DNA from 4 places in the Xanthobacter pollutisoli genome. Region 1 is predicted to be linked to each of the others. Evidence: predicted binding sites of a transcription regulator. Region 1 holds the regulator's gene; each other region holds the start of a gene.
What was found. The regulator LexA, encoded in region 1, represses DNA repair genes until DNA is damaged. The targets are predictions, from matches to a motif close to TGTTCNNNNTGTGTTCNG.
Positions count from the first base shown of each region.

Region 2: the regulator LexA is predicted to act here: its motif matches at 4,212-4,229, upstream of ABLE93_RS22810 (ImuA family protein).
Region 3: the regulator LexA is predicted to act here: its motif matches at 3,122-3,139, upstream of ABLE93_RS01250 (ImuA family protein).
Region 4: the regulator LexA is predicted to act here: its motif matches at 1,702-1,719, upstream of recA (recombinase RecA).

Region 1 is NZ_JBDZDP010000002.1:451,835-457,840, reverse strand. It holds gene ABLE93_RS07505 (ComEC/Rec2 family competence protein) at 1-1,244, shown strand, start outside; gene lexA (transcriptional repressor LexA) at 1,416-2,126, opposite strand; gene ABLE93_RS07495 (molybdopterin molybdotransferase MoeA) at 2,252-3,466, opposite strand; gene moaC (cyclic pyranopterin monophosphate synthase MoaC) at 3,527-4,003, opposite strand; gene ABLE93_RS07485 (DUF2147 domain-containing protein) at 4,086-4,508, opposite strand; gene ABLE93_RS07480 (DUF2147 domain-containing protein) at 4,644-5,063, opposite strand; gene trpC (indole-3-glycerol phosphate synthase TrpC) at 5,139-5,930, opposite strand; gene trpD (anthranilate phosphoribosyltransferase) at 5,927-6,006, opposite strand, start outside.
Region 2 is NZ_JBDZDP010000020.1:44,014-50,019, reverse strand. It holds gene ABLE93_RS22830 (mobile mystery protein A) at 1-45, opposite strand, end outside; gene dinB (DNA polymerase IV) at 169-1,212, opposite strand; partial or broken gene ABLE93_RS22820 (SOS response-associated peptidase) at 1,347-2,016, opposite strand; partial or broken gene ABLE93_RS22815 (ATP-dependent helicase) at 2,028-4,096, opposite strand; gene ABLE93_RS22810 (ImuA family protein) at 4,280-5,041, shown strand; partial or broken gene ABLE93_RS22805 (Y-family DNA polymerase) at 4,956-6,006, shown strand, end outside.
Region 3 is NZ_JBDZDP010000001.1:256,590-262,595, reverse strand. It holds gene ABLE93_RS01260 (error-prone DNA polymerase) at 1-802, opposite strand, end outside; gene ABLE93_RS01255 (DNA polymerase Y family protein) at 799-2,235, opposite strand; gene ABLE93_RS01250 (ImuA family protein) at 2,288-3,115, opposite strand; gene ABLE93_RS01245 (DNA translocase FtsK) at 3,381-6,006, shown strand, end outside.
Region 4 is NZ_JBDZDP010000013.1:19,985-25,990, forward strand. It holds gene ABLE93_RS19910 (UbiD family decarboxylase) at 1-379, opposite strand, end outside; gene ABLE93_RS19915 (GGDEF domain-containing protein) at 609-1,526, opposite strand; gene recA (recombinase RecA) at 1,784-2,869, shown strand; gene alaS (alanine--tRNA ligase) at 3,075-5,732, shown strand; gene ABLE93_RS19930 (cation:proton antiporter domain-containing protein) at 5,990-6,006, shown strand, end outside.

The DNA of each region.
Region 1 (6,006 bases):
CCATCAAGTCCATCGCGGCGCTCGTGGCCCTGTCGGGCAGCGCCTTCTATCTGGTGCTCTCGGGCAACGACGTGCCGGCCCAGCGCTCCTTCGTGATGACAGCGCTGGTGCTGGCCGGCGTGCTGGCGGGCCGTCCGGCGCTGTCGCTGCGCTCGGTGGGGGTCGCCGCGGTGGCGGTGCTGGCGCTGACGCCCGAGGCGGTGCTCGACCCCGGCACGCAGATGTCGTTCGCCGCCACCCTCGCGCTGGTGGCCGCCTATGAGCGGCTCCAGCCGCTGCGGGCGCTGCCGCGGCCGGACGGATTCGCCGGCGCGGCGCTGGTGTGGATCGTCGCGCTGGTGGGGGGAACGGCGCTCACCTCGCTGGTGGCGGGGCTTGCGACGGCGCCCTACGGCATCTTCCACTTCCAGCGCGTCGCGCCCTACGGCCTCATCGCCAATCTCGCGGCCATGCCGGCCGTTTCGTTCCTGGTGATGCCGGCCGGGCTCGCCGGCGTGCTGCTCATGCCGTTCGGCTGGGACCATCTGGCCTGGCCGGTGATGGGGCGGGGCATCGAGATCATGGTGGCGGTGTCGGACCATGTCGGGGCGTTGCCGGGAGCCGATACCCGCGCCGCCTTCATCGGCCCGGCGACCCTCGCCTGCCTCAGCCTCGCGCTCCTCGCCGCCTGTCTGCTTCGCGGCGTGCTGACCCTCGCGGCGCTGGCGCCCCTCGCTCTGGGCACCCTGCTGGCGGGTGCGCCGGCCCGGCCGGATCTCCTCATCGCACCCGATGCGCAGACGGTGGCGGTTCGCACCGCGGAGGGCCAGCTATCCGTGCTCGCCGCCTCAAGCCAGCGGCTGGTGGTGGAGCAATGGCTGACGCGGGAGGGCGACCGCCGCGCCGCCGACGCCAAGGATCTCTCCGCCGCCTTCGCCTGCGACCCCTTGGGCTGCGTCGCGCCGCTGCCGGGCGGCGGCACCATCGCCGTCTCGCGCAAGGCGGAGAGCCTGGAGGCGGATTGCCTCAACGCCCGCATCCTGGTCGCCCGCGATGCACCCCCCGCGCGCTGCGAAGCCGAGGTGGTGACGCCGCAGACGCTGGCGCGCACCGGAGCCCTCGCCTTCCAGCTGAGGGACGGCAGGCTGGTGGCCGAACCCACCCGCCGCGCGGAGGTCCAGCGCCCGTGGATGGCTGCCGTTCCGCCGCTTTTGGAGGCGGAAGGCGAGGCCCCCGACCACGAGGCGGATGCCGCCGCGCCCTGATCGGGCAGCGGGATGCACCGCAGGCCGGTCCGACCCGGCCGACGCGGCAGCAGGACAAAAGCGGGCGGGGTGAGGGGCATGGCCCGTTGCGGAGCCGGCGCCCGTTGAGCTGGATGCGCCGCGCCCCTCACCCCGTTTGCGGTCTCCCGGGAGGGAGAGCGAAAGGGAGGGTCAGTAGCGCCGCATCAGGCCGACGAGGCGGCCCTGGATGCGGACCCGGTCGGGGCCGAAGATGCGCGTCTCATAGGCCGGGTTTGCGGCCTCGAGGGCGATGGAGGCGCCCTTCTTGCGCAGACGCTTGAGGGTCGCCTCCTCGTCGTCCACCAGCGCCACGATGATGTCGCCCGTGTCGGCCGTGTCGCACTTGCGGATGAGCACCGTGTCGCCGTCGAGGATGCCGGCCTCGATCATGCTGTCGCCGCGCACTTCCAGGGCGAAGTGCTCGCCGGAGCCGAGCATCTCGGGCGGGATGTTGAGGGTGTGGCTGCGGCTCTGGATGGCCGAGATGGGCGTGCCGGCGGCGATCCGGCCCATGACGGGGACCGCGACCACCGGGGCGGTGTCCTCGTCGTCCGCCATGGGGCGGACCTTGCCGAGGCTGCCCTCGATGACAGAGGGGGAAAATCCGCGCCCCGCCGAGCGGGCGGAGGCGAGACCCGGCGCGACGCTGTCCGGCAGGCGGACCACTTCCAGCGCGCGGGCGCGGTTGGGCAGGCGACGGATGAAGCCGCGCTCTTCCAAGGCGGTGATGAGGCGATGGATGCCGGACTTGGAGCGCAGGTCGAGCGCCTCCTTCATCTCGTCGAAGGAGGGCGGCACCCCGGTTTCCTTGAGCCGCTCGTGGATGAAGCGAAGCAGGTCGTATTGCTTCCGGGTCAGCATCGTCTCGCCCCTGTGCCGGCGCCGCATTCCGCGACGGCCCAGCCCGCGCGGCGCGAAACAAATCATGAACAGTCTTTATCTGTTCCTTTTGTGTTCCGCAAGGGGTGAACAGCGGGTTAAGGGGCTCAATCGTCGAACGGAATGATCTCGCACGGGTCCCCGACGCGGCCCGCGGGGGCATATGGCGGACGCACCAGAAGGCAGTCGGCATCGGCGAGGATGCCCAGCATGGCGCTGTCCTGCGAGGCCGAGGGCGTCACATGCACCGAGCCGTCCGGCCGGCGCTCGATCTTGGCGCGCATGAAGTCGCGGCGCGCGTCGTTGGCGGGCAGTTCGGCCGCCAGACGGGCGGGCGCGGTGAGGGGACCAGGCGCCGCATCACCCTGGAGTGCGCGCAGGAGGGGCGCGAGGAAGATCATCCCGCAGACGTGGGACGACACCGGATTGCCCGGCAGGCCCAGCACCCGCACCGTGCCGCGATGGCCGAACATCAGAGGCTTGCCGGGCCGCAGCGCGATCTTGTGGACGAACAGCTCGACGCCCTCCGCCTTCAGCGCCGGCGCCATCAGATCGTGGTCGCCCACCGAGGCGCCACCGGACGACACCACGATGTCGAACTCGCCCGAGAGGGCGCGCGCGATGGTGGCGCGGATCGTGGCGAGGTCGTCCTTCAGCACGCCGAGGTCGGTGACGTCCGCCCCGGCCCGGCGCGCCAGGGCGGCGAGGCCGAAGGCATTGGAGACGACGATCTCGCTGTCGGCGCCGGTGCCCTGGCCGGGGAGGACCAGCTCGTCGCCGGTCTGCAAGAGCGCCATGCGCGGGCGCCGCGCCACGGGCACCACGGCATGGTCCATGGCGGCCGCCAGCATCATGTCCCGCCCGGTCATCCGGCGCCCGGCTGTGAGGCCCGGCGTGCCGGCGGCGAAGTCGCTGCCCCGCTTGCGCACGTTGCGCAATGCCGCGGTGAGGCTGGTGGTGGTGATGGTGTCGCCGGTGCGGGCGACGTTCTCCTGGATCACCACCGTGTCGGCGCCCTCGGGCACCACCGCGCCGGTGAAGATGCGCACCGCCTGTCCCGGCCCGAGTGCACCGCCGAACGGCCGGCCGGCCGCCGATTCGCCGATGACGGTGAGGGTCGAGGGCGTGGTGGCGATGTCGGCGGACCGCACCGCATAGCCGTCCATGGCCGACATGTCGGCCGGCGGCTGGGTGCGGCGGGCGACGAGGTCCTGCGCCAGCACGCGGCCGGCGGCGGCCGAGACGCTCACCTCCTCGGTGCCCAGCGCGGTGACGCCCTGGGTGATGAGGGCGCTCGCCTCCTCGACGCTCATCAGCGCCATGGCGCTGCTCCCGAAACGCGCGCAGTCACAGTGGCAGGTCCTTCCATGGCGCGGGCGCGATCACTCGGCCCGGAACAGGCCGCTCCGGCCGCCGGATTTCTCCAGCAGGCGGATGCCCTCGATTCGCATGCCACGGTCTGCGGCCTTGGCCATGTCGTAGATGGTGAGGCAGGCGACGGAGACGGCAGTGAGCGCCTCCATCTCCACGCCGGTCTGCCCGGTGACCTTCACGCGGGCGGTCACATGAAGCCCCGGCAGGGCCGGGTCGGGTGCCACCTCCACCTCCACCTTGGTGAGCAGCAGAGGATGGCACAGGGGAATGAGCTCGTGGGTGCGCTTCGCCGCCATGATGCCGGCGAGGCGCGCCGCCCCGAGCACGTCGCCTTTCTTGGCGTTGCCGGAAACGATCAGCTCCAGCGTCTCCGGCGCCATGGCCACCCGCCCCTCGGCCAGCGCCTCGCGGGTGGTCGCGGCCTTGTCGGACACGTCCACCATGCGGGCGGCGCCCTGTTCGTCGAGATGGGTCAGGATGGCCATAAGGGGGAGGGCCTTGGAATCGTCCGGGTCGCCCGGAAGATGGCGCCCCGGACGCATCCTGTCCACCGAACGGGCGCGCGCGTCAGCGCAGGCGTGTCCAGGTCTGGGTTTCGCAGAGCGGATAGATCACGCAGCCGCGCAGCTTCAGGGTGGTGTCGTTCTCCAGCGTGATGGTGCCGGAATAGGTCTTGCCGTCGTCGGCATTGTAGACCTTGCCGCCGGTCCATTCCTTGGGGCCGCCGGAGAAGCCGGTGAGGATGGTGAGGCCCTTCAGCTTGCGCCCGCGCAGGCCGGCGTCGGAATTCTTCACGTCGGTGAGGCCCGGATTGGCCTCGATGTCCTTGGACGTGACGATGGCGCCGCACAGGTTCGCGCCGCAACGCGTGATCTCGATCTGGCCGCCGTCCACGGGGGTCAGCCACAGGCCGGTGGCGTCGGCGGCGAGGAGGGGCGCGGAGAACAGGCCGGCCACGGCGAGCGCCGCACCGAAAACAACGGACCTCATGGGGATGCTCCGGGAGAGACCGGCCTCGCAGGGCTGGCGGCGCGCATTTTCGATGGGCCCCGCCGCCTCTGCAAGTCGCGCCCTCCGCACGGTATCGAAATGCGGCTGCGACATCTTGTGCGGTCCTGGCCCGCCTCAGCGCAGGCGGGTCCAAATCTGGGTCTTGCACAAAGGCGCGACCACGCAGCCGCGCAGTTTCAGCGTGTTGTCGCCGTCGAGGGTGATGGAGCCGGAATAGGTCCGTCCGTCCTCCGCATTGTAGATGCTGCCGCCGGTCCAATCCTTGGGGCCGCCCGAGAAGCCGGTGAGGATGGTGAGGCCCTTCAGCGCGCGGCCGCGCAGGGCGGTGTTGGAATTGTTCACGTCCTTCAGCGCGGGGTCGGCCTTGATCCCGTCGGAGGAGACGAGGCGGCCGCACAGGTTCGCGCCGCATTTGGAGATTTCCACCTGGCCGTTGCGGGTGGGCGTCTGCCACAGGCCGGTGGGGTCGGCCGCCAGCGCCGGCGCGGCGAGAAGGGTGCCGGCGGCGATGCCGGCGAGCAGGGTTGTCCTCATGAAGCGCCTCCCGAGCGTGCGGCCTCTGCGGGCCGTCCTCACGCATTAAGGCGTAACTTCACCTATAGGGCAATCCTATCCGGCAAGCAGCTGGCTTGTGGCGGAAGCGACATCTTCCTGCCGCATCAGGCTCTCGCCCACGAGGATGGTGCCGATGCCCACCTTGGCGAGCCGCGCCACGTCCTGCGGCGTGAAGATGCCGCTCTCGCCGATGGCGATGCGGTCCTTGGGCACCCGGGGGGCGAGGCGCTCGGAGGTTTCGAGCGTGGTCTCGAAGGTGCGCAGGTTGCGGTTGTTGATGCCGATGAGGCGGCAGGGCAGGGCCAGCGCCCGGTCCAGCTCGGCGTCGTCATGAACCTCGACGATGGCGTCGATGCCATAGGCCTCGGCCGCGGCGGCGAGGTCGGCGGCGAGGGCGTCGTCCACCCCGGCCATGATGATGAGGATGCAGTCGGCCCCCCAGGCGCGGGCCTCGGCCACCTGGTAGGTGTCGTACATGAAGTCCTTGCGCAGCACCGGCAGGCTCACGGCGGCGCGGGCGCTCTTCAGGAAGTCCGGCGCACCCTGGAAGGAGGGCGTATCGGTGAGCACCGACAGGCAGGTGGCGCCGCCGCGCTGGTAGGCGCGGGCGAGCTCCGGCGGATCGAAGTCGGCGCGGATCAGACCCTTGGAGGGGCTCGCCTTCTTGATCTCGGCGATGAGCGCAGTGCGACCCTCGGCGTGGGCCTGCCCGATGGCACCGGCGAAGGGGCGCACGCGGGGGGCGCAGCGCGCCGCGGCCTCGACCTCGGCGAGGGGCCGCGCGCGCTTGGCGCAGGCGATCTCCTCGCGCTTGTAGGCCTCGATCTTCTTCAGAATGTCGGTCATCGCACCGCCTCCGGCGCCAGCTTGCCGGAAATGGCGACGAGATGCTCCAGCCGGGCGCGGGCGGAGCCGGTGTCGA
Region 2 (6,006 bases), on a different contig from region 1:
GCGTTCCAGTTGTTTGCGGGCGAGTGCGGTTTGTTTGGTGTTCATAAAATTATGTCCAAGACCGCACGGATATAGCACATATATGTGAGCGGGGTAAGCCAAAACGCTCACAAATTCATGTCCAATATAAGCGGAATTAAACATGAATATGTGAGCGTGTATCGGCGCCTACAGCAGCGGGAGCTGATCTCCCAGGGGTTGGCCATCCTGCATGTGCTCGAGGGCGGACAGCGTCAAGCCGAGCAGGCGGACCCCTTTGCGGAACGGATAGACCTGGTCGAGCAAAGCGTCACAGATGGTCTCGACCTCGGCGGCGTTCTCGGGCGGAAGCCCCAGGGTTCGGCTGCGCGTGAGCTGGTGGAAGTCAGCGAACTTGACCTTCAGGGTGATGGTGCGCCCACGCAGGCCCTTTGCCTCGCAGTGCCGCCAGACCTTGGCGATCAGGGGGCGTAGCTCCGCCCGCGCGGGCTCCAGCTCGAGAATGTCCACCATGAAGGTGTCCTCGGCGCCGACCGACTTGCGTGGCCGATCTGGCTGAACCGGGCGCTCGTCGATCCCGCGTGCGATGCGATAATACCAGAGTCCCGATTTGCCGAAATGCTCCTGCAGAAAGGGGAGGGGCTTCGCCTTCAGATCCGCGCCGGTCTCGATGCCGAGGCGCTGCATCTTCGCCGCGGTCGCCGGCCCGACGCCGTGGAACTTCTTCACCGGCAGGTCTGCGACGAAGCCCGGCCCCATGCGCGGCGTTATCACCGCCTGCCCGTTCGGCTTGTTGAGGTCACTCGCCATTTTCGCGAGGAACTTGCAATAGGAGATGCCGGCCGAGGCATTGAGACCCGTCACCTCCTTGATCCGTGCGCGGATCAGCCTGGCGATCTCGGTCGCGATCGGCAGGCTGTGCTTGTTGTCGGTGACGTCGAGATAGGCTTCGTCCAGCGACAGGGGTTCGATCAGATCGGTGTGCTCGGCGAAGATCTCTCGGATCTGCGCGGAAACGGCTCGGTACACGTCGAACCGCGGCGGCACGAAGATCAGCTCCGGACATTTCCGCCTGGCGGTGACCGACGGCATCGCCGAGCGGACGCCGAAGGCGCGGGCCTCGTAGCTTGCTGCGGCGACCACGCCGCGGGCGGCGGCACCCCCGACCGCGACCGGCTTGCCCCGCAGCTCTGGATGGTCGCGCTGTTCGACCGAGGCATAGAACGCATCCATGTCGACATGGATGATCTTCCGTGTCGCCGGGGAGAGCAGCCGGTCGGAACCGATGTCCGATATTGACGGATCGGCGGGGACGAGCTCCGGCGCCGGCCGCGCGGCTGCGATGCCTCGCGTCGGGGCGGCCCCCGTCACTTCGACCCCTCCTCAAGCTTCAGCGGCGCCTCCACCAGGACGAGCAGGTCGTCGGGAAGCGGCCGCTGCAGATGCTTCACGTCCGCCCAGTCTCCCGGTCAGCCAGAGATCGACCTCCTCGGGTGTGGTCAGGATCGCAGGCATCGCCTTGAGGTGGATCGGCTTGACGATCCCGTTCGCCGACGTCGTCAGGAAGCCGTAGAGCTCGAATTCGCGCTCGCCATCGCGGACTTTCCTGACGCCCTTCCAGGGTGTCCAGAATCCAGCAAAGAACATCAGGGGCCGATCCTTGTTGCGGGCGAACCAGGCGTTCGGGGCCCGGCCGCCCGGAACCTTGCTCGCTGGATCAGGCTCCGCGAAGGACGTGAAGGGGACGACGCAGCGGCTCGTCGGTCCCAGCCAGCGGCGCCAGTGCGGGGAGTTGACGTTGCGGATGTTGGTGACGCCCGGGTCGTAATTGCCTTTGATGTAGTCGGGTGGCGTCGGCATCCCCCAGGTGGCGCTGACGATCTCCCGCTGCCCGTCTTCTGCGACGCGCACGATCGGCGCCAGCGTATTGGGATAGACATCGCGCGAGGGCTCGTTCCAGCCTGCCTTGTCCCGGAAGGCTTTGGTGAACTGTACCACGGCGTCTCGGGTGGTCGTCAGATTGTAGAGATTGCACAAGGCCTCGCCTCCTATCTCCACATGCCCCGCATGCGCGCGCCGACATCGATGCGGACCTGACGCGGGCCGCTCCCAGATGCCGCGCCACCAGCCGCCATAGGCCACGCCCGGCACTCGAAGAATTGCAGCAGCATCGCAGGAATGAACCGGGTCCGCGAGGCGTAGACGTGACGGTCGCCGGTGGCGGGCTGACCATGGGTGAAGAAGCGCTGCGGCACGATGAGCGACGGGCTGTCCTTCGCTCGCGTCATCGCGACATAGAGCAGCCGGCGCTCCTCCTCGATCTCGGCCGAGGTGCCCGCGCCGAGGTCGGAGGGAATGCAGCCATCCACGGTGTTGAGCACGACCACCGACTTCCATTCCTGACCCTTCGCGGAATGGATGGTCGACAAGATCAGATAGTCCTCGTCCAGCATCGGCACGCCGGCCTCGCCCGAGGTGGCATCCGGCGGGTCAAGAGTGAGCTCGGTCAGGAAGCGCTCGCGGGAAGGATAACCCGCGGCGATGTCCTCGAGCTGAAGGAGGTCGGCACGCCGCATCTCGGCGTCCTCATGGATGCGCTCGAGGTGGGGCTCGTACCAGGCGCGCACCCGTCCGATCTCCGCCGGCCATCCCGCCACGCCCTCCCGCAGATCCGCCATCAGGGATACGAAGGACGGCCGGTCGGCCGCCGCGCGCGGCGGCGTGGGATGATCGGCGAGCGCGCGGATGGGGTCGCTCCGATCGGCCATGGCATCGAGCGCGGTCTGCGCCGTCGAGGGGCCGACACCGGGCAGGAGCTGCATCAGCCGGAAGCCGGCCACCCGGTCGCGCGGGTTCTGAGCGAACCGCAAGGCCGCGAGCATGTCCTTCACGTGCGCGCTGTCGAGGAATTTCAATCCCCGAACTTCACGAACGGAATGTTTCTGCGGGTCAGCTCGACCTCCAGCGGGCCGCTGTGGTGGCTGGCGCGAAACAGCACCGCCTGCTCCTTCAGGCGCATTCCGGTCTCCCGGTTCTCCAGCACGGTCTCGGCCACGAAGCGCGCCTGGTCGGCTTCGTCGCGCACCGTGACGAGGCCCGGCCGCTCGGCGGACGCCCGGTCGGTCCAGAGGTCCTTGGTGTAGCGCTCCTTGGCGAGGCCGATGACGCCGTTCGCCGCCGCCAGGATCGGCTGGGTCGAGCGATAGTTGCGGTCGAGCGTGATGACGTCGGCGGCCGGCGCGAACTCCGCCGGGAAATCGAGGATGTTCCGGACGGTCGCGGCCCGAAAGGAATAGATCGACTGGGCGTCGTCGCCGACCACCGTCAGGCCGCGGCCGCCGGGCTTGAGCGCCGTCAGGATCGAGGCCTGGAGGCGGTTGGTGTCCTGATATTCATCGACCAGGACGTGGTCCCAGCGCCCGCCGATGTCGTCGGCGAGGACCGGATCGCCCACCGTCTGCGCCCAGTAGAGCAGAAGGTCATCGTAGTCGAGCACGTTCTGGGCCTGCTTGGCCTCGACATAGCCGGCGAACAGCTCGCGTAGCTGCCCCTCCCAGGCGGCGCACCAGGGAAAATGGGCGCGCAGGATCTCCTGCAGCGGCGCCTCCGAATTCACCACTCGCGAATAGATCGAAAGGCACGTGCCCTTGGTCGGAAAGCGACTTTCTGTCTTCGAGAAGCCGAGCTGGTGGCGGACCAGGTTCATGAGGTCGGCGCTGTCTTCCCGGTCATGGATCGTGAACTGCGGGTCGAGGCCGATCTCATTGGCATATTCGCGCAGCAGGCGCGCCCCGATGGCATGGAAGGTGCCGGCCCAGGCGAGGGCCTCGGTCAGGACGCCGGATTTATCACCCAGCACCCTGGCGCAGATGCGCTCGACCCGTCGGCCCATCTCCGAGGCCGCGCGCCGGGAGAAGGTCATCAGCAGGATCCGCCGCGGATCGGCGCCCTTGACGATCAGATGCCCAACCCGGTGTGCCAGCGTATTGGTCTTGCCCGAGCCGGCACCGGCGATGATCAGGAGCGGCCCGCCCGCTCTGCCGTCAGCAAGGCCGACGCCATGCTCGACCGCGGCCCGCTGCCGCTCGTTCAACTTGTCCAGATATGCCGCGCTCATCGCCCCCGCCCGGACTTGGCCCCACCGTTACCATCGTGCGTCGAAGCCTCCGGTCCGCGCGATCGAGCCACCATCCGAAGGCTCCACGGGAGTCCGATTGACTCGCGACGCAGTTAAGAACAAAAAAAGAACGTAGCAGCGGAGAAGGCCATTGCCTAGCCTTGGAAAGGTATCGCACACCCCATGCCGGATCGTGTCGTCAGTCCCGTCATCGCCGAGCTGCGGGAGCGCATCCAGCGTCTCGAAGGCGCCGGGGGCCGCGCGCGGCGGGTCCTGCCTTTCGGCGTGCCGGACATCGACAGGCGGCTTCCGGGAGGTGGGCTGGCGTTGGTGTGCCTGCATGAGGTGGCGGGCGGCGCCAACGGAGCAGTCGATGGCGCGGCCGCGGCGCTGTTCGCCGCGGGGATTGCCGCGCGCCTCGCCGGAAAGGTGCTGTGGTGCGTCACCCGACAGGACCTGTTCGCGCCGGCGCTCGCCCAAGCCGGACTTGCGGCCCGCCGGGTGATCTTCGTCGAGGCGGGCGAGGACAAGGCGCTGCTCGCCTGCATGGAGGAGGGGCTCCGCCACGGCGGGCTCGGCGCCGTCATCGGGGAGGTCTCCCGCCTCTCCATGACCGCCTCGCGCCGCCTCCAGCTCGCCGCCGAGGGCTCGGGAACCATGGGCATCGCGGTCCGGCGCTGGCGCCGCCAGGCCGAGGCGGCGGATTTCGGCCAGCCGACGGCGAGCGTCAGCCGCTGGCGCGTCTCAGTACTCCCGTCCGTGCCGCTGCCGGTGCCGGGCGTCGGCCGCGCCCGCTGGCTGCTCGAGCTGATCCGGTGCCGGGCCGGCGAGAGCGCCGATTTCGAGGTGGAGGCCTGCGATGCCAAGGGTCGTATCGCTCTTCCTGCCAAGGTGGCCCACGGACCGCCTCAGGCGGACATCCGCGGAGGCCGCGCCTCCGCCTGAGACCCCGCTCGTTCTCATCGGCCGGGATGGCCGGCGCCGGGTGATGCTGGCGGCCGATCTTGCCGCCGCGCGCGCCGGCCTCGCCGTCGGCATGGCGGTGACGAAGGCGCAGGCGCTCGTTCCCGGGCTCGTGGTGCGCGAGGCCGATCCGAAGGCAGATGCCGAAGGCCTCGAACGGCTGGCGCTCTGGGCCCTGCAACGCATCTCGCCCATCGTCGCGGCCCATCCCCCCGATGGCCTCGTCATGGACACCACCGGCGCGGACCATCTCCATGGCGGCGAGGCCGCCATGCTGGCCGCGCTCGTCGAGCGCCTTACGGCATCGGGCGTCGAGGCGCGCGGGGCCATCGCCGACACCTTGGGGCGCGGCCCATGCCTGCGCCCGCTTCGCCGGCCGGCAGATCACCGTTGTTCCGCCCGGCGACGGCGTGCGTTTCCTCTCTCCCCTGTCGATCGCCGCGCTGCGTCTCGATCGCAGGATCGTCGAAGGGCTCCACGCCCTCGGCTTCGCCCGCATCGGCGATCTTCTCGACCAGCCGCGCGGGCCGCTCGTGCTCCGGTTCGGTCCCGAGATCGGCCGCCGGCTCGACCAGGCGACAGGCGCCGTCGCCGAACCGATCGATCCGGTACGGCCGCCCGATCTCGTGGAGGTGCGCCGCATGTTCGGTGAGCCCATCGCCGCCGCGGAAACCATCGCTCGGTATCTGGGCCAGCTCGTCGTCGCCCTGTGCGCGGAGCTGGAGGCGAAAGGCCTTGGCGCGCGCCGGCTCGATCTCCTGGTCCACCGCGTCGATAATGCGCGGCAGGCGATCCGCGTCGGCACCGCCCGGCCGGTGCGCGACGTCAAGCGGCTGACGCGTCTTCTCCATGACCAGATCGAAACCGTCGATCCCGGCTTCGGCATCGAGATGATGGCCCTGGCCGCGACGCGCGCCGAGCCGCTCGACGCACGCCAGACGGTCTCC
Region 3 (6,006 bases), on a different contig from region 1:
GGGCCATCTCGTCGGCCGCCTTCAGGTGGCGCTCCGCATTGGCCTCCAGCCGCCGGCCGGCGGTGGCGATGGTGGTGCCCGTGCGCACGCAGGTGAGAATGTCCTGCAGGTCGCGCTCCTGCGGCGTCGCATAGAGCACGTCGTTCACCGCGAGGAGCGGCACGCCCGCGGTGGCGGCGCAGGCCCGCAGCGCGGCGAGGCGGCGGCGGTCGGCGCCGGAGAAAGGCATGGCGGCGGCGAGCCAGACGGCGCCCGGCGCCGCCGCGGCGAGCTGGCGCAGCAGCAGGGTGAGGTCGGCGGAAACCCCGCCCGCCATCCCCTCGTCCCGTCCCGGCAGAACCGCGAGCAGGAGGCCGCCGGTGTCGGCGATAAGATCGTCGCGGGAGAGGTGGCATTCGCCCTTCTTCGCCCGCCGGTTGCCCAGGGTGAGCAGGCGGCAGAGCCGGCCCCAGCCGGCGCGGGTGGCGGGATAGGCGATGATGTCCGGCGTGCCGTCGCCGAAGGCGAGGCGGGCGCCCACCACCAGGCGGAAGGCGCGGGCGCGGGCGGCGAAGCGGCGCTTGGCCTGTGCCTCGGGATCGTCCGCCGCCAGCTCCTCGTCGAGGGTCCGCAGCTCCTCCAGCGCGCTGTAGGCGCGCACCACGCCGGCCACCGTGTTGCGGTCGGCGAGGCCGAGGCCGCGCAGGCCGAGGCCGACGGCGGTGGTCACCAGCCGCGCCGGCGCGCTCGCCCCCCGCAGGAAGGAGAAATGCGAGGCCGCCGCCAGCTCCGCATAAGCCGGGATATCCGCCGCTGCGCTCACGGAAACAGCCCGTGCAGGAACCAGCGGGGCGCCGCCGTCTCGCGGCCGTAGGTGCCCTCGCGATAGAGCCAGAAGCGGCGGCCCTCCAGATCCTCCACCCGGAAATAGTCGCGGGTGAGGGCGCCGGAGAGGCCGGCGTCGGGCGCGCTCCACCATTCCGGGGCGATGCGCTCCGGCCCCTCCGCCCGCGCCACCTCATGCAGCACGCGGCGCCAGCGGAAGCGCAAGGGCGGCCCGTCCGGCACCTCGGCAAGCGTCTCCACCGGCTCGGGGCGGGGGAAGAGGGCGAGCGGGCGTCCGAGGGGCGCCCCCTCGGGGGCGGGCGCGTCCCAGCCCGGGCCGGCATCGAGGGCCAAAGCATGGCTGCCGCGCCAGCCCTTCTGGGCGGGAAGGCGCAGCGCCGCGCGCTCGGGCAGATGGCTGTCCTGCGCCGCAAGGCAACTCACCCGGCGCGGGCCGAGGCGGGCGGACAGGATGTCCACCAACTGGTCGAGCCCCGCCGCCGCGGGATCGGTGCCGAGGCCGGGCTGGGTGGCGTCGAGGGGCTCCGCCGCCGTCACCGAGAGGCGGATCACGTCATAGCCGAAGCCGGGGTCGAGGGGGTCGGCCAGCGCCGACAGGCGCTCGCGGAACAAGGCGGCGAGGCGGGCGCCGTCGCGCAGCGGCGCGGCGGTGCCGGCGGCGATGCGGCGCACCACGCCGTCGCTGCGGAAGAAGGCGGCCTCGAAGCGCCGCCCACCCTCGCCATGGCGCTCCAGCACGCCGGAGAGGTCGCGGGCGAGATCGGCCAGCACGGCGAGGGCGGTCTTCTCCTCGCCCATGGGCTCGGCGAAGCGCCGCTCGGCCACGTAGGCGGGCAGGGGGTTGAGCGGCGAGATGGGGGCCGAGGCCGCCCCGGTGATCTCGTCGAGGCGGTCCACCAAGGCGGCGCCGAAGCGGGCGGCGAGCGCGCCCCGCGGCTTGTCCGCAAGGTCGCCGATGCGCACGAGGCCGAGATAGGCGAGGCTGCGGCCGGTGTCCGCGTCGAGGCCGAGGGCCTCCACCGGCAGGGGGGCGACGGCCGCGGCCTCGCCACCCGCCGGCACCACGAGGCCGGGGCGCCAGCGGGCGAGGGCCAGGGCGGCCCGCGCGGTGCCGGCGACGGCGCCCTGCGCCGCGAGGCCGGTGGCGGTGAGCCGTGCCGCCATGGCCGCCAGCATCGGCGCCTCGCCCTCGAACAGATGGGCGCAGCCGGTGATGTCGAGAACGATGCCATGGGGCGGGGCGAGGCCGACGAAGGGCGTCCAGCGCTCGCACCAGGAGGCGACGGCGGCGAGCAGCGCCGCATCCGCCGCCGGGTCCGCGGCCTCCGCCTTCAGCTGCGGCACGCGGGCCTGCGCATCCGCCAACGTGAGGCCGGGGACGAGGCCGAGGCGCTCCGCCGCCGCGTCCACCGCGGCGAGGCGGCGGGCGTTGGCGTGAGTCTCCACCACCGCCAGCGGCGGCTCAGCCGGCGTGCCGCCAGCCGCCGGGGAGGGGGCGCGGCGGGCCGCCCGCCAGCTGCGGTGCAGCCGGTCGGTCGGCAGGCGCGGCAAGATGAGGGCGGCGAGGCGCCGGGGAGAAGCTGCGGGCATGGGCATTCCATTCCACGGTGAAGCGGCCGGTGGGCCCGAGGCGGTTGCGGGCGAGGTCGAGCACGAAGGCGGGTGGGCCGAGGCAGAAGGCCGGCATCCCCGGCGCCGGCCGCGACGGGGCGGCGGCCACGTGCCAGCGGGTGGTGGCGGCGGAGGGGTGAGGGTCCGCCGCCGGGCGGAGCAGCAGCACCGGCACGCCCGAGCGCTCGGCGCGCAGGGCGAGGCGCCGGGTGGCGGTGAGGTCGAGGAGGCGGGCCTCCCCCCACGGCTCCGCCACCACCAGCCCGAGGCCGGCATGGCCCAGCGCCTCCTCGGCGGCGGCGAGGGTATCTGTGGCATCGGCGGCCCCCACAAGGAGGAGGCGGGCGGGATCGAGCCCGAACTGGGCGCAGCCGGGGCCGTGGATCTCGCCGCTCTCCAGCGTCGCCATGTCCTGCCGCACCCACAGCACCGGGCGTCGGGGAAGGGCGGCGAGGGCGAGGGCGAAGCCCAGCAGGGCTCCGCTCTGGCCCGGATCGGCGGTGAAGGCCTCGTGCAGCGCCCCCCGGGCGAGACCACCGCCGAGCGCCCCGTCGAGGGGCTCCCCCAGCGGGAGGCGCGGCCGGGCGGCGGTCTCCGGAAGGCCGGAAAACCGTTTCATCTCAACGATGCGCCGCCGCAGCGCCGTCACATCCTCGCGCGGGCCATGCATGGGGGACACGGTCAATGTTCCTATTTTGTTCTCTCTAGAAAGGACTCCGGAAGGGGCAAAAGTCAATCGCACCTGCGGATGGGGACACGTCCCTCTAGGGGCGGAGAGGGAGAGCGGCCTCAGGGTGCCGGCGCGCCCGGGGTCACTGGCGATCCATCCCCGTTATTCACAGGCAAGGTATTTAGAAACCTCCGTTAAGGGGTGCAAACCTCCCCTTAACGTGGCCGGGCCTAAATGTGTCGAAACGGCGCCGGTGCTGCGGATTTCGGATCACATGCCTTCCTTCAACCGTCCTCCGAAACCTTTCGCGTTTCCTCCCCACGAGGCGGAGCCCGGCGACAGCCGGGACGCCGGCACCGAGAGCCGGGGCCTGCCCTCCTTCTACGAGCGCATCCCGGAATATGACCCCGCCGCGGAGCCCTTCAGCTTCGAGACGGCGGGGACGGCACCGACCCACAGCTGGCTCGATCTGGAGCTGATCCCGAGCTGGCTGCGCCCCTTCACCCTCGACGCCAACACCCGCTTCACCCGCACGCCGGACCATTTCCTGCGGCCGCGCGAGGCCGCCACCGCGCCGGTGCAGGAGGTGTCGAGCCGCGGCTGGCATTTCCTGTTCGAGGCCGCCGACGACTTGGCGGCGCCCGTGGCGCCGGAGCCGCTCGCTCCGCTGGAGCCTGCCGCCGCGCCCGCCTGGGCCGAGGCCTTGTCCGCCGCCCTCCTGCCGCATGCGTCCTCCCTCCGCGCGCCGGAGGCGGAGGAGATGGAGCAGGCCGCCGCTTCGCCGGCCCATGACGCCAGCGCAGCCATGAACCTCCCCGAGGCGCAGGTGCTGGATGCAGCCGCGCCGGAAGCTGCCCTTGCGGACGAGGCTCCGGCCGATGGCCTGCCCGAACCCGATCCTGAGACCCCCATCTCCCTTTCAACCGACCTTCCCGCGCCTCTGGCCGACCTGCCGGAGGTCCAGCCCGCCGCCCAAGCGGACGAAGTGGACGAAGCGGAGGTGCCGGCCCATCTGTGGAGCCTGCTGCGCCTCGTGGTGCTGGGCCGCGCAGCCGTGCCTCCCGGACCGGCGGAAGAGCAGGACCTCGATCCGGCACAGGCCGACGCCGACGAAGCCGCCGGGGAAGAGACCGCCGGTTCCGCGGCCGCGGCCGGCGATGCCGCGTTGCTGGAGGACGAAGACGAGGCGGACGAAGACGAGGCGAGCGAGGACGCCGTCGCGCTCTCCCAGTCCTGGGACGAAGACCAAGAGGACGCGGAAGAAAGCGACGCCGACGCGGACGTGGAGGACGGCGCGGACGCATCCGAGGACGAAGCGGAAGACGATGAGTCCGACGACGACGGCGTGGAGGAGGACGAGGAAGACGGCGAATACGAATATGAGGAAGAGGAAGCCTCAGGCGAGGAGGAGGAGCTGGAGGCGGAAGACCTAGACGACGAGCTAGAGGTGGAGGACGCCGAAGGCGAAGACGACGCGGCCGAAGAGGCCGAGATCGAAGACGATGCGGCCGAAGATCTCGAGACTGACGACCTCGAGACCGAGGACGAAGCGGGCGATCTCGAGCCGGAGCAGCCGCTCGCCGCCATGTGGCGACCCTATCAGCACAGCATCAGCGCCCAGTTCCTCGGCACGCCTTTCCTCGGCGCCCTCGCTCAGCCTGCGGCTCAGGCCCTCGTCCCGGCGCCGCGCGCGCCGGCGCCCCCCGTCGCTGCGCCCAAGGCGGCCGTCCCGGCGCTCGCGCCGGTCGGGTCCGAGGCGGACGCGGCCGACGGTCCCTATTGCCTGCCGCCCCTCGACCTCCTGCGCGAGCCGCCGCTGGTGGAGCCGGACTATGAACTGTCCGAGGAATTCCTCGACCAGTCTTCCGCCATGCTGCAGCAGGTGCTGCGCGATTTCGGCGTGCGCGGCGAGGTGATCGACGCCAATCCCGGCCCCGTCGTCACCCTCTACGAGTTCGAGCCGGCGCCGGGGGTGAAGTCCTCGCGCGTCATCGGCCTGTCGGCCGACATCGCCCGCTCCATGAGCGCGGTGTCCGCCCGCGTGGCGGTGGTGGAGGGGCGCAACGTCATCGGCATCGAGCTGCCCAACCGGCGGCGCGAGACGGTGTGGCTGCGCGAGCTGCTCGCCAGCCAGGAATTCTCCGAAACCCACCCCAAGCTCGGCTTGTGCCTCGGCAAGACCATCGGCGGCGTGCCGGTGATCGCCGACCTTGCCCGCATGCCGCATCTTCTGGTGGCGGGCACCACCGGATCGGGCAAGTCGGTGGCCATCAACACCATGATCCTGAGCCTGCTCTACCGGCACACGCCGGAAGCCTGCCGGCTCATCATGATCGACCCCAAGATGCTGGAGCTTTCGGTCTACGAGGGCATCCCGCATTTGCTCACCCCCGTCGTCACCGATCCCAAGAAGGCGATCATCGCCCTCAAATGGGCGGTGAAGGAGATGGAGGAGCGCTACAAGAAGATGAGCCGCCTCGCCGTGCGGAACATCGACGGCTACAACGCCCGCGTCCGCGAGGCGGCGGCGAAGGGCGAGGTCATAACCCGCAACGTGCAGGTGGGCTTCGACAAGGAGACGGGGGAAAGCCTGTTCGAGGAACAGGAGATGGACCTTTCGCCCTTGCCCTTCATCGTCGTGATCGTCGACGAGATGGCCGACCTGATGATGGTGGCGGGCAAGGAGATCGAGGGCGCCATCCAGCGCCTCGCCCAGATGGCGCGGGCGGCCGGCATCCATCTGGTGATGGCGACGCAGCGCCCGTCGGTGGATGTCATCACCGGCACCATCAAGGCCAATTTCCCCACCCGCATCTCCTTCCAGGTGACGAGCAAGATCGACAGCCGCACCATCCTCGGCGAGATGGGCGCGGAGACGCTGCTGGGGCAGGGCGACATGC
Region 4 (6,006 bases), on a different contig from region 1:
GGAGCTGCTTCAGAAGGTCCACGTCCATGTGGACGATGTCCTGGCAAGGGCCCGAGGCAACCTCGGTACTTGGAACTGGATTGGTTGCCGCGGAAAGCACATGGCTGAGCAGGTGGGTCTCGGCGACGCCCAGAGCGTCAGCGACCCATTCACGCTGAGTGAAGAGATTCGCGACCACGGGGATGGGATGGCCACCGGGACGCGGGAAGAGGACCGCCTTTTCACGTTCTGTCCGCTTCGCGACCGCCGCGATCTCGTCGATGAGCGACATGTTCTCATGGGCCACCGCAAGATCGCCGCGGGCCGCGAGAACGTTGAGCCAGTCCCTCAGATCTGAGGTGGCCGACGGGCGAACAGGCTGCGATAGAGCCTCAGACATGAGCGTTTTCCGGTGGCTTTTGCTTTGGGTCCGGGCTTCATCACCTTCGTCGATGAACAGAAGCCTTGGAGCGGACCGAGCCTATGGCACCAGGAAAATCAGCGAAAATAATAATAAATGATTAGGCAATCAGGGGCCGTGATTTCTCGCGGCTCGTCGTTTCTTTGCGAGGAAATCACGCCGGTGCTGCCAGGGGCAATCCGTGGCCGCGCAGCACCGGCAGCAGGGTTCAATCCCGCGATTCAGAGCAGATGCAGTTTCGGCCGCGCTCCTTTGCGCGGTAGAGCTCGAGGTCGGCGCGCGACATGAGCTGCGTCAGGCTCTCGCCGCCCGGCAGTTTGAGCGCCGCCGCGCCGATGCTCACCGACACCTTCCCGACCAGGGCGTCAAGGTCGCCTTCAGTCTCGGCGATGCGTTGCCGCAATGTGTCCAGAGTGACAAACGCCTCGGAGAGCGACCTGCCCTTGAGCAGGACGCAGAATTCGTCGCCGCCAAGCCGGCCGACAATATGGGGCGGCCCGGCGATCTCGCGCAGCGCGTTCGCCACGTGAAGCAGCAGCTTGTCGCCGGTGGCGTGGCCGAAACGATCGTTGATCCCCTTGAAATCGTCGAGGTCGATGAGCGCCAGCACCAGAGGCTCGCCGCTCAGCCCCGACGCGATAATGGCGCCGGCGCCGTCCTCCATGAGCGAACGTCGGTTGCCGATGCCGGTCAGGGGATCCGTGCGGGCTTCAAGGGCAAGCTCGGCCAGCGCGGAATCGAGGCGCGATATGGTGGTGTTCACCTCCCGCATCAGCACTCCGGCTGCATCGTTGTAGTCCAGCGGGAGAAACGGCAGGCGGCCATGGTGGTTGTAATTGTACAAGGCGACGCGAGCGACGTTCAGGGGCGCAATCATCGCATGGATCGCGAACAGGGCGGTGACGGTCCCGAATACCGTGGCAACCAGAACCACCAGAATGGACGCGCGTACGATGGCGTCGTTCCAGTCGAGTTCCGCTGCCGTGAACCCCACGAAGGCGATCAGCGGGATGTGCGTGCCCACAAAACATATGGCCAGCAGCTTCCCGACATAGGTCTTGGGATAAGGTAGCTCGCTGATCTTGGAGTAGAACCACAATTCCGGAAATGAAGGTGGACCCCACATGAGGCTCTCCCGGACCAGATGACAGCCTGGGCCGATCTTTTGACACGCACCTGCCGTTACGCAAGTTGGGCTCTGGTTGTAAGATACCGGACGAGCAACTTGTGACGTGAAGGTGATGGCGCCGGGGCGAGAGTGCGCGGGGGCGGACGGTAGGATTTCATTTCTCATGCACGATGAGAACATATTGCGAACGTAGAACAAAGCATGTACAACTGCCCCGTTCTCATTTCCTCTTGCGCCAGCACCGGAGCGCGGCGATGACTCAGTCGACACTCAGACTCGTCGAAGGTTCTTCCATGGATAAAACCAAGGCGCTGGACGCCGCGCTCTCGCAGATCGAGCGGCATTTCGGCAAGGGCTCGATCATGCGGCTCGGCAAGGGCGGCAAGGCCTTGGAGATCGAGAGCATTCCCACTGGTTCGCTGGGTCTCGACATCGCGCTCGGCATCGGCGGCCTGCCCAAGGGGCGGGTGGTCGAGATCTTCGGCCCGGAATCGTCGGGCAAGACCACGCTGGCTTTGCACACGGTGGCCGAATCCCAGAAGCGCGGCGGAACTTGCGCATTCATCGACGCGGAACATGCGCTCGACCCGATCTATGCGCGCAAGCTGGGTGTTAATCTGGACGAGCTGCTCATCTCCCAGCCTGACGCGGGCGAGCAGGCGCTGGAGATCGCCGACACGCTGGTGCGCTCCGGCGCGGTGGACGTGCTGGTGGTCGATTCGGTCGCGGCGCTGACCCCGCGGGCCGAGCTCGACGGCGAGATGGGTGACAACCAGCCCGGCATGCAGGCGCGCCTCATGAGCCAGGCGCTGCGCAAGCTCACCGCCTCCATCTCCAAGTCCAACACCATGGTCATCTTCATCAACCAGATCCGGATGAAGATCGGCGTCATGTACGGCTCGCCGGAGACCACGACCGGCGGCAACGCCCTGAAGTTCTACGCCTCCATCCGCCTCGACATCCGCCGCATCGGCATGATCAAGGAGCGCGACGAGGTGGTGGGCAACCAGACCCGCGTGAAGGTGGTGAAGAACAAGCTTGCCCCGCCGTTCAAGCAGGTCGAGTTCGACATCATGTATGGCGAGGGCGTCTCCAAGATGGGCGAACTGCTCGATCTCGGCGTCAAGGCCGGCGTGGTGGAGAAGTCGGGCGCGTGGTTCTCGTTCGACAGCCAGCGCCTCGGCCAGGGGCGCGAGAACGCCAAGACCTTCCTGCGGCAGAATGGGGAAGTGGCGGGGCGCATCGAGGCGGCGATCCGGCAGAATGCCGGGCTGATTGCCGAGAAGATCCTCGCCGGCTCGCCTGAGGACGATGCCGAGGGCGAGGCGGTCGACGCCTGAGGAGCGCCTTCGCACCCGTCCGCGGGCGGCGCCGGAGCCGCATTTCTGGACAAGCGGCGGACCCACCGTTAAACGAACCCGGTTCCGGTCGCCGATGCGGCGTCTGGAACCGCGCGGTGCTCCGATGGGGCGCTGGCGTGGAGCGATCACCACAGCCGGCTCCCCGCATCTTCGGGGCCCGGCACCGAGGGACAGTGCCGGTACCATGAGCGGCGTCAACGAGATCCGGTCGAGCTTCATCGACTACTTCGTCAAGGAGGGCCACGAGGCCGTCGCCTCTTCGCCCCTCGTGCCGCACAACGACCCGACGCTCATGTTCACCAACGCGGGCATGGTGCAGTTCAAGAACGTCTTCACCGGCGTCGAGAAGCGGCCCTATTCGCGGGCAGTGACCTCGCAGAAATGCGTGCGCGCCGGCGGCAAGCACAACGATCTCGACAATGTGGGCTACACCGCGCGGCACCACACCTTCTTCGAGATGCTGGGCAATTTCTCGTTCGGCGACTATTTCAAGGACCGGGCCATCGAGCTCGCGTGGAACCTCGTCACCCGTACCTTCGACCTGCCGGCCGAGCGCCTGCTGGTCACCGTCTACAGCGAGGACGAGGAAGCCTTCGGCCTGTGGAAGAAGATCGCCGGGCTCTCCGACGACAAGATCATCCGCATCCCCACCTCGGACAATTTCTGGTCCATGGGCGACACCGGACCCTGCGGCCCGTGCTCGGAGATCTTCTTCGACCATGGTCCGCACGTGGCCGGCGGCCCGCCCGGCTCGCCCGACCAGGACGGCGACCGCTTCATCGAGATCTGGAACCTGGTCTTCATGCAGTTCGAGCAGCTGCCCGGCGGCGAGCGAATGGCGCTGCCGCGGCCGTCCATCGACACGGGCATGGGCCTCGAGCGCATTTCGGCGGTGCTGCAGGGCACCCATGACAATTACGAGACCGACCTCATGCGCGCGATCATCGCGGAGGTCGCGGATCTCACGGGCGTCGATCCCGAGGGGCCGCAGAAGGCGAGCCACCGGGTCATCGCCGACCACCTGCGCGCCTCGGTCTTCCTCACCGCCGACGGCGTCCTGCCCTCCAACGAGGGACGGGGCTACGTCCTGCGCCGCATCATGCGCCGCGCCATGCGTCACGCCCAGCTGCTGGGCGCACGCGACCCGCTCATGCATCGGCTGGTGCCGCTGCTGGTGCGCGAAATGGGCCGCGCCTATCCTGAGATCGTGCGCGCCGAGCCGCTCGCCGAGGAGACACTGCTGCTCGAGGAGACGCGGTTCCGCCGCACGCTGGAGCGGGGCCTCTCCATCCTCGAGGAGGAGAGCGCCGGCCTTTCCGCCGGTGCAAGCTTCCCGGGCGAGGTGGCGTTCAAGCTCTATGACACTTTCGGCTTCCCCCTGGACCTGACGCAGGACGCGCTGCGCGCCCGCGGCATCTCCGTGGACACCGACGCCTTCGGTGCCGCCATGGCCAGGCAGAAGGCGGAGGCGCGCGCCAATTGGGCCGGCTCGGGCGAGGCGGCGACCGACGCCCTGTGGTTCGCCCTGCGCGACAAGGTGGGCGCCACAGACTTCCTCGGCTACGACACGGAGAAGGCGGAGGGCGTGGTGACCGCCATTGTGCGCGACGGTGCCGAGGTGGCGGCCTTGGAGGCAGGCGAGAGCGGCCTCGTGGTGCTGAACCAGACGCCCTTCTATGCCGAATCCGGCGGCCAGGTGGGCGATACCGGCCGCATGACCGGCGAGGGCGGCCTCGCCGTCGAGGTCCGGGCGACCCAGAAGAAGCTCGGCGACCTTTTCCTGCACGACGTGAAGGTGGAGGCCGGCACGCTGCGGGTCGGCACCGCGCTGGTGCTGGAGGTGTCCCACGAGCGCCGCGCGGCCGTGCGCGCCAACCATTCGGCGACCCATCTGCTGCACGAGGCGCTCCGCCGGGTGCTGGGCGAGCACGTGGCGCAGAAGGGCTCGCTCGTGGCGCCCGATCGCCTGCGCTTCGACTTTTCCCATCCCAAGCCCCTCAGCGAGGCCGAGGTGGCCGAGGTGGAGGAGATCGCCAACCGTTTCGTCCTGCGAAACGAGCCGGTGGAAACCCGGATCATGGCGGTGGACGACGCCATCCAGTCCGGCGCCCGCGCCCTGTTCGGCGAGAAGTATGGCGACGAGGTCCGCGTCGTCTCCATGGGCACCGACGACGGCAACGGCGCGCCCTATTCGGTGGAGCTGTGCGGCGGAACCCATGTGAAGCGTACGGGCGACATCGGCCTGATCTCGGTGGTGTCCGAGGGCGCGGTGGCGTCCGGCGTCCGCCGCATCGAAGCGCTCACGGCCCGGGCGGCGCGCCGGCATCTCAATGCGGCCAACGCTGCCCTCATCGCCGCCGCCGCGACCCTCAAGGCTCCGGTGAGCGAGGTGGAGGGGCGCGTTGCAACCCTGGTGGAGGAGCGCCGCAAGCTGGAGCGCGACCTCGCCGATGCGCGCAAGAAGCTCGCCATGGGCGGCGGCGCCGGCCAAAGCGGGGCGGACGCCGTGCGTACAGTGGGCGACGTGAAGCTGCTCGCTCGCCAGGTCGAGGGCATCGAGGTCAAGGACCTGAAGGGCCTCGTGGACGAGGGCAAGAAGCAGATCGGATCCGGCGTTGTCGCCATCGTTGGCGTCACCGCGGACGGCAAGGCCGGGATCGTCGTCGGGGTCACGCCCGACCTCACCGCGCGGTTCGATGCGGTGGCGCTGGTGCGCCGCGGTGCCGAGGCTATGGGCGGCAAGGGCGGCGGCGGTCGACCGGACATGGCCCAGGCCGGCGGCCCCGAAGGTGCCAAGGCCGACGCGGCCCTCGCCGCCATCGAGGCGGTGATCGCAGGCTGACTCCGCGCCAGTCATCGGCCCGGGACGGCCGCGGTGCAGGGCGGGGACGGGTTTCTACTCCCGCGCCTTTTTCCGCCAGCGCTGTGGGCGGTTGATCCAGCCGCTTGCGCGCGACGGTCGTTTGCCCGATCCCTCAAGCTCGGCCGATTGCGCAGGTGCTCCGAGACGCGGTGGCGTCGAGTGCGGCTCGGCGCCGTACCTGCGAGAAACGGGGCCGGGGCGCGCTTCGTCGGGGCAGAGCAAGGGGAGGGCCGGGCGTGAGCGACGCTTTCCT